DNA from 2 places in the Blautia massiliensis (ex Liu et al. 2021) genome. Region 2 is predicted to be linked to the other one. Evidence: a T-box and tRNA genes for the amino acid it is inferred to sense, from the RefSeq annotation. Region 2 holds a T-box; the other holds one or more tRNA genes.
The links. The T-box of region 2 lies ahead of proS (proline--tRNA ligase). A T-box ahead of a tRNA ligase gene usually reads a tRNA of that ligase, here a tRNA-Pro.

Region 1: it encodes a tRNA-Pro, which carries the amino acid that the T-box ahead of proS (proline--tRNA ligase) is inferred to sense. The anticodon was not compared.

Annotation. Positions count from the first base shown of each region.
Region 1 is NZ_JBQHWA010000001.1:112,526-116,814, forward strand. It holds gene ACTNDQ_RS00485 (ABC transporter ATP-binding protein) at 1-281, shown strand, start outside; gene ACTNDQ_RS00490 (transglutaminase domain-containing protein) at 462-1,475, shown strand; tRNA gene ACTNDQ_RS00495 (tRNA-Leu) at 1,607-1,686, opposite strand; tRNA gene ACTNDQ_RS00500 (tRNA-Lys) at 1,754-1,826, opposite strand; tRNA gene ACTNDQ_RS00505 (tRNA-Gln) at 1,838-1,909, opposite strand; tRNA gene ACTNDQ_RS00510 (tRNA-His) at 1,920-1,993, opposite strand; tRNA gene ACTNDQ_RS00515 (tRNA-Arg) at 1,999-2,072, opposite strand; tRNA gene ACTNDQ_RS00520 (tRNA-Gly) at 2,091-2,161, opposite strand; tRNA gene ACTNDQ_RS00525 (tRNA-Pro) at 2,189-2,263, opposite strand; gene ACTNDQ_RS00530 (hypothetical protein) at 2,526-3,299, shown strand; gene ACTNDQ_RS00535 (histidine kinase N-terminal 7TM domain-containing diguanylate cyclase/phosphohydrolase) at 3,368-4,289, opposite strand, start outside.
Region 2 is NZ_JBQHWA010000017.1:57,176-61,464, forward strand. It holds gene ACTNDQ_RS08670 (AraC family ligand binding domain-containing protein) at 1-343, shown strand, start outside; gene ACTNDQ_RS08675 (HD domain-containing protein) at 294-1,079, shown strand; T-box leader at 1,310-1,519, shown strand; gene proS (proline--tRNA ligase) at 1,677-3,116, shown strand; gene ACTNDQ_RS08685 (CCA tRNA nucleotidyltransferase) at 3,328-4,289, shown strand, end outside.

The sequences.
Region 1 (4,289 bases), on a different contig from region 2:
GACAGCTTCTCTCCATTGCCCGTGCAGCCGTTGCAGACCCACCCGTCCTGATCCTGGACGAGGCCACCAGCTCCATTGATACCCGTACCGAAAAGCTTGTACAGGATGGTATGGATAAGCTGATGGAAGGCAGGACGACCTTTGTGATCGCCCACAGACTTTCCACAGTACGCAACAGTGACTGCATCATGGTCCTGGAGCAGGGACACATCATCGAGCGTGGTTCCCACGAGGAGCTGCTTGCACAGAAGGGCCGGTATTATCAGCTGTATAACGGCTGATCCAGGCTCACAGCTATTTTCGATCTAAAATATTCAATACCAAAAACATGCAGGGTGTATCTTTTCTGATAGTCCTGCATGTTTTTTTATGCTATAATCTTTGATTGAAATCTATTTTTCCGGAAAGGAGTCTCCGTATTTTTATATATGAAACAAACTGAAGAATATTACTACGGCAGAATGCCGAAAGATAAACAAAACGTGTACCGTGCAGTGCTTCACGGGCTTATGGAGCTTTCCGACGAGTTCCTGATCCCGCAGGTACCAACCACCGATGGAAACTGGCTCTATGATGTATTTTTCCAGCTTCGTCTGGATCACCCGGAGATTTTCTGGGCTGTGGGGTTTAAATACCGTTATTACAAGGACTCGCCAAATCTGATACTGATTCCTGAATATATCTTCGACAAAAATAAAATCCGGGAGCATCAGAAAGCCCTGGGAGCCCGCGTAGACAAGCTTGTGCGCACCGCCATGAAGTTTTCCGAGTGGGATAAGGAAAAATATGTCCATGACTTCATCTGTGAAAATATCCGCTACGACAAGCTGAAAAAGCCATATTCCCACGAGATCATCGGGCCTCTGGGCCATGGTGTCGGTGTCTGCGAGGGAATCGCCAAATCCGTAAAGGTCCTCTGTGATGCCCTTGGTGTATGGTGTATTATCGCCATCTGCGAGAACAATCCGGAAAAAGGGATCAAATACCGTCATACCTGGAACATCGTCCGGATCAACGGACAGTACTATCATCTGGATGCCACCTTCGATAATACTCTGGGCAAAAACGAAGACGGCTCAACCAGTATCCGTTACGATTATTTTAATCTGGATGACAAAAACATCTTCCGTGACCATGAACCACTGATTGCTCCGGCACCCCCCTGCCCGGATGGAAACCACTTTTATTACCGCGAGAAAAAGCTGTCCTTCACCAAATTGGAAGACGTATACAAACGTGCCCTCCAGGCCGCAAAAAAAGGCCGCGAATTCACCTTCCACTGGCGAGGCGGATATCTCACCCGCGAAGTCCTCGCAGACCTTGTAGATCAGATCCAAGCCGCAGGAAAGACACGGGACAAAAAAGCCATCATCACACTCAACTGGCCTCAGGCTGTACTGCGATTTCATTTTGCGGAACAGCAGGCGGAAGGGAAGGTGTTTATTGAGGAAGTAAATGAAGGGGAGAAACTGTAACGTCATTTAAAAAATTCGATAGAGTCAAAATGCCACATATCATTATGCATATGTGGCATTTTTCTGTGAATATAATTCTAAAAATTAAAAGACTTTCCATAAATCAGATTTATAGAAAGCCTCTTGATCACTGCGGATAACAGGACTTGAACCTGCACGGTTGCCCACTGGTACCTAAAACCAGCGCGTCTGCCAATTCCGCCATATCCGCATATTCAATTATATTTTCATCCTGTCTGATGATAAAAAAATAACGGAAAGCAAATGCTTTCCGCTAATGAGGCATCGGGGATTCGAACCCCGGACAACTTGATTAAAAGTCAAGTGCTCTACCGACTGAGCTAATACCCCATAAAAAAGGACTGGGCTAGCTGGATTCGAACCAGCGAATGCAGCAGTCAAAGTGCTGTGCCTTACCGCTTGGCGATAGCCCAATGGGCGAAGGGTGGATACAGGGATTCGAACCCTGGGCCTCCAGAGCCACAATCTGGCGCGCTAACCAACTGCGCTATACCCACCACAACGTGCCTGAAGGGATTCGAACCCCCGACCCACGGCTTAGAAGGCCGTTGCTCTATCCAGCTGAGCTACAGACACATGCTCTCTTCTCAGAGAAGCGGGTGATGGGAATCGAACCCACGTATCCAGCTTGGAAGGCTGGTGTTCTACCATTGAACTACACCCGCATGCTTGCGGTAATAAGTTTACAGCAGTCGGGGTGACAGGATTCGAACCTGCGGCCTCCTGGTCCCAAACCAGGCGCTCTAGCCAAACTGAGCCACACCCCGATGTACCATTTACTTATGGTTTTTATTAAGTTGTTGTCGTCTTCGTTTGTGTTTCGTTTTTGTTTCCTGCCTGACGACAAGTGATATTATATTATAGCAATCTACAAATGTCAACACCTTTTTTGAATTTTTTTAAAAAAACTTTTTTTCACGTTTTTTCCGCCTATTTAAAGGTTTTCTTGTCATTTGCGACTGGCTTATGGTATCATGAAACCATAATTAAAGTCAAGAAAAAAAGCAAATAATAAGGAGATGTTTTTACATGGATATAAAATTATTTCAGCAGAAGCTTAATGACATCTGTGCCATCGCTGAGGAAAACAATAAGCAGCTCTCCCAGCAGCAGATCCGTGACCATTTCGATGAATCGGATCTGAGCACTTCACAGCTTGTAAAGATCCTTCAGTATCTCAAATTAAAAGGGATCACCATCGAAGGCGCCGATGAAGGCACCGGTGCTGCCAGAGCAGATGCTGTTTCATCCGAATCCAGCGACAAAGAAGAGCTTCCGGGTACCCGTGCTGCTCTTACTGCCGAGGAACAGGCTTATCTCAGTGACTATATGGAAAGCTTTTCCCCGGAGGGACTTGATCCGGATGATCTTGCGTCCCTCTTTCAGGCCTTTGCAAAGGGAGACACTGCTGCCGAAGGTGCACTGACACAGTTCTACATGGCTCAGGCAGCCCAGATGGCCGCTGAACTGAACTGTGAGGAAATCCACCTGGCCGATCTCATTCAGGAGGCAAATCTGGCCCTTCTGGCGTCTCTCAAAGAGACAGACCCACAGGAGAAAAACGATACCTGGATGCGTGGTCGTATCCGCAGCGGGATCCTTCATGCCATTGAGGAACAGACACAGCAGAAATTCCGTGACGACTATCTGGTATCCAAGGTAGAAAACCTGGAGGCTGCGGTTAAAGAACTCACAGACGATGATGACGCCACCAAATTCACCATTGATGAGCTTGCCGTGATCCTGGATATGAATGTGGATGAGATCCGGGATGTACTTCGCCTTACCGGAGATGATAAATAAAGCTTTCTTCATATTCTTCACAAAAACGGGTCTGACATAGCTTGTCAGACCCGTAATCTTAATATTCTTTATGCTTTTTCTTCCCGTTTCAGCTCCGCCGGTTCTGCAAGATGGATCTTTCCTTCCCGAAATATGTGGATAAATACCTCCGCCATATCCGGATCGAACTGTTTTCCTTCCTCTTCTCTTATGATCCGAAGAGCTTTTTCCACTGGCATCAGTTCTTTATAACAACGTTTGGATGTCATGGCGTCAAAGGAATCTGCGATGCAGAGGATCCTTGCAGATGCCGGGATATCTTCTCCCGCGATCCTCCTTGGATAGCCGTTTCCGTCATAACGTTCGTGATGACCGATAACCGCAGGGATAACATAATCCAGCGACGGAAGGTGACGGATGATCCCGATGGACGCTTCCACATGACCTTTCATGATCTCATACTCTTCATCCGTAAGCTTGCCTTCTTTATTCAGGATATGCTCCGGGATCCCGATCTTTCCAACATCATGAAGAAGCGCCGCCTGACGGATGATCTCCACCATTTCCGTTGTATAGTTCAGCGCCTTCGCAAGACTTGTTGCGTAATAAGCCACATTGTTGGAATGTCCGAAGGTATAATGATCTTTGGTATCAATGGCTGCAGTCAGCGCATAGATCGTGGATTCATAGGACTGATAAATATGTTCATGATCGGATTTCTTACCCGCATTTTCTTCATCCAGGCTTTCCTTCAGCATGGTGTCAAAAATCTCGATGCCGTTTTTACCGCTGCGCTTTACATGATATACTGCCAGGTCCGCATTATCCAGGAGTTCCTTTGCTGAGCGTGCCGCATAAGGCGCCGCACTGATCCCCACGCTTACCGTAAGGATTTTCAGCTTGTAGTCTGCAGAATCGTTGCGCATATGCAGGATCTGCTTCTGTATGGATTCTGCCAGATTTCTGGCGGAAAAAATATCGTAATTTGGCATCAGGACCGCAAATTCCTTG
Region 2 (4,289 bases):
TCTGGTAAATATCCTTATGAGCCGGGAATTCTTTGACACTGCCTTTCTGAGCCGGATGCCGCGTCAGGGAATAGTTTCGGAGTTCCTTGTGGAATCAGTGACCAGAAGCAGGAAGAAAAAGCAATATCTGTATTTTAAAACCCATGGGAACAACCGGGTGGGCGAGATCATGGAGCAGATCATATCTGAGTATTATGCCCGGGATATCGGCATGGAAGAGGTGATGGAAAGCTATGTGATCATTCTGTTTACAGAGCTACAGAATGAACAAAAGAAGAAGGGGGTGTGGCAGAATGATCGACATTGCACATGCAAAACAGGAATTCGAAAAATATCTGGATGAATACGACCGGGAGGATGAACAGATTTGTCTGAAGATCGTACATACCTATGGCGTGGTGAAATACGCAGGAGAGATCGCCAGAAAAATGGAATGTTCCGGTGAAGATGTGGAACTTGCGGAGCTGATCGGTCTGCTTCATGATATTGGCCGTTTTGAGCAGATCCGTAGATTTCACAGCTTTGAGCCGGGAACCATGGATCATGCCGTGTTCGGTGCAGAACTTCTCTTCGGGGAGGAGAAGCTGATCCGGCGCTTCGTGGAGGATGATAAATTTGATGAGCTGATCGATGCAGCAATTCGGAAGCACAGTGATTTCAAACTGGAAGGAATCCACGATGCAAGAACACTTTTCCATGCAAAACTGATCCGGGATGCCGATAAGCTGGATAACTGCAGAGTAAAGCTGGAGGCGTCTGTTGAAGCCATGCTGGGAGTCTCTGAGAAAGCTGCAGGAGAAGGGCTGATCTCACCGGCAGTGTGGGAGTCCTGTCTCAGAAGAGAATCCGTGTTATCCGTAGACAGACATGTGCCGGTGGATTACTGGGTATCTTATCTTGCACAGTATTATGATATCAATTTTCCTGAGACCTGTGAGATCATCGAAGAAGAGGATTATATCACCAGGATCGCAGGCCGGCTGACGTACCAGGAACAGGATACCAGAACTAAGCTCCATATTCTCACAGAAGATCTGAACAGGTATCTGGAGATGCCGGCTGTGTCTGTGAAGGAATAGGAGCATAGCAGTTACTGTTCACTGGCAATGTTCCGCGAGGTGTTTTTTGTGAGCGAAGGTCACAGAAAACCCGAGACATACCGCGCGAATTTATGCGATTAGCATAAATTCTGTGCATCGCGAAGCGTGTTACTGAGAACGGAGTGAGCAGTAACTCATAGCAGAGAGACTTGTTATATTTTTTTGTTTGGGGTTGACTTTGAGGCGGTTTTCGCCTAAAATATATCAAAGATACGGCGATGATGAGAATAGTACACAGGGAATTATCTCAGAGAGGGATCTGCTTTGGTGGAAGGATCCTGTGCGTGAACTGTGGAACCGGCCTCGGAGCTCTGCGTGATTGAAGCGTGGCGTGTGTTTCCGGCGTTAACGGGTGTTGAGAGAACAGCTTTTCAGGCTGTTAACTGGGGTGGTACCGCCGAAGTCATTCGGTCCCTTGTGAGGGATTTGGATGGCTTATTTTTTGTCCGTAAAACGGGATTGTAAATACAGTGTACGGTTTATGGGACAGAAGAGTAAGCTGGAAGGATTCCGGATTGCTGTGGCTGCCTGACAGTCGGCAATATGTAACAGATCACAAGAAAAAGGAGATTTATCATGGCAAAAGAAAAGAAATTAGTACAGGCCATCACATCTATGGATGAGGATTTTGCTCAGTGGTATACAGACGTTGTTAAGAAGGCTGAGCTCTGTGGCTATACAAGTGTTAAGGGCTGTATGGCGATCAAACCTGCAGGTTATGCGATCTGGGAGAATATCCAGCATGAGCTTGACCGCAGATTTAAAGAAACCGGTGTAGAGAACGTTTACATGCCGATCTTTATCCCGGAGTCTCTTCTTGATAAAGAGAAAGATCATGTAGAAGGTTTTGCTCCGGAGGTTGCATGGGTGACTCATGGCGGCCTTGATCCGCTGCAGGAGAGACTTTGCGTGCGTCCGACTTCTGAGACTCTGTTCTGCGATTTCTACCAGAAAGAGATCCAGTCCCACAGAGATCTTCCAAAGGTATATAATCAGTGGTGTTCCGTTGTCCGTTGGGAGAAGACAACACGTCCCTTCCTTCGTTCCAGAGAGTTCCTGTGGCAGGAGGGACATACTGCTCATGCAACAGCTGAGGAAGCGGAGCAGCGTACCATCCAGATGCTGAACATCTATGCAGACTTCTGCGAGGAAGTTCTTGCGATTCCGGTCATCAAAGGCCAGAAGACAGACAAGGAGAAATTTGCAGGTGCTGAGGCTACTTATACCATCGAATCTCTGATGCACGACGGTAAGGCTCTCCAGTCCGGTACAAGCCATAACTTTGGAGATGGCTTTGCCAAAGCATTCGGAATCCAGTACACAGATAAAGATAATACACTGAAATATGTTCACCAGACATCCTGGGGAATGACAACCCGTATGATCGGTGCGATCATCATGGTTCACGGTGATAACAGCGGACTTGTTCTTCCTCCGAGGATCGCTCCGGTACAGACTGTGATCATCCCGATCCAGCAGCGTAAAGAAGGGGTTATGGAGAAGTCTGACGAGCTTCTTGCAGCACTGAAGGCAGCAGGTATCCGTGCAAAGGTTGACGCGACAGACAAGAGCCCGGGATTCAAGTTTGCTGAGCAGGAGATGCGTGGTATCCCGCTTCGTGTGGAATGTGGACCGAAGGATATCGAGAACGGTCAGGCAGTTCTCTGCAGAAGAGATACCCGTGAGAAATACACAGTATCCTTCGAGGAGCTTGCAGATAAGGTAAAAGAGCTTCTGGATACCATTCAGCATGATATGCTGGAGCGCGCACGTGCACACAGAGAGGCACATACTTACGTAGCAAAGAATTATGAGGAGTTCGGTGAGATCATCAACAGCAAACCGGGATTCATCAAAGCTATGTGGTGTGGTGATCGTGCATGTGAGGACAAGATCAAGGAAGATTTCCAGGCAACATCCAGATGTATGCCGTTTGAGCAGGAGCAGTTAAGCGACATTTGCGTATGCTGCGGAAAACCGGCTAAGAAAATGGTTTACTGGGGACGTGCATACTAAAAAAATACAGCAGGCCACTTCAAAAAAGTGGGATGATCATATTGCAGAAACAACGGCGGGGCAAAATATGCTCCGCTGTTTTTATGAATCTATGTTATAATAGCGTTAAGGAAAACATATCAGAATATTATTCGGCTGCTGACATGGAGACAATACAGCGAAATGTAAACGTGTTTTGAACGGACAGCAGCGATCATCAAGAGGAGTTATTATGACGATTAACATACCACAAAAAGCAGAACAGATCCTGCATATTCTCAATGAAGCCGGCTATGAGGCATATGTTGTTGGCGGCTGTGTCCGGGATTCCATCCTGGACCGGGTGCCTGGGGACTGGGATATCACTACCTCCGCACTTCCGGAGCAGGTGAAGGAGCTTTTTCACAGAACTGTAGATACGGGGATCCAGCATGGAACAGTAACTGTAATGATGGGCAAAGAGGGCTTTGAGGTGACAACCTACCGTGTGGATGGAGAATACCATGATGGCCGTCACCCGGATGCCGTGACCTTTACCAGGAGTCTTGAGGAAGATCTGAAACGAAGAGATTTTACCATTAACGCCATGGCTTATCATCCGGAGCATGGACTGGTGGATCTGTTTGGCGGAATGGAGGATATCAATAGGAAGATCATCCGTTGTGTCGGGGATCCGGTGGAACGTTTTACAGAGGATGCTCTTCGGATGCTCCGGGCAGTGCGTTTTTCCGCACAGCTTGGTTTTACTGTGGAGGAGAATACGAAAGCGGCACTGGCGCGGATGTCGGGGAACCTGGAGCATGTCAGTGCAGAGCGTATCCAGACAGAGCTTGTAAAGCTTCTGGTATCCGATCATCCGGATTACCTCCGGACAGCCTGGGAGACAGGCCTTACCCGGGAATTTCTTCCGGAATTTGATGCCTGTATGGAAACAGCGCAGAATACCCCCCATCACTGCTGCAGCGTAGGCGAGCACATCCTGAAAAGCCTTACGGAGATCGAGAATGACAGGCTTCTTCGTATCACCATGCTTCTTCATGACATTGCCAAGCCGGTTGTAAAAAAGACAGATGAGAATGGAAGAGACCACTTTAAGACTCACGGACCGGCAGGCGAAAAGCTGGCAGGAAAGATCCTGCGCCGTCTGAAATTTGATAATGTAACGATCCGAAATACCTGTCGTCTGATCCGGTA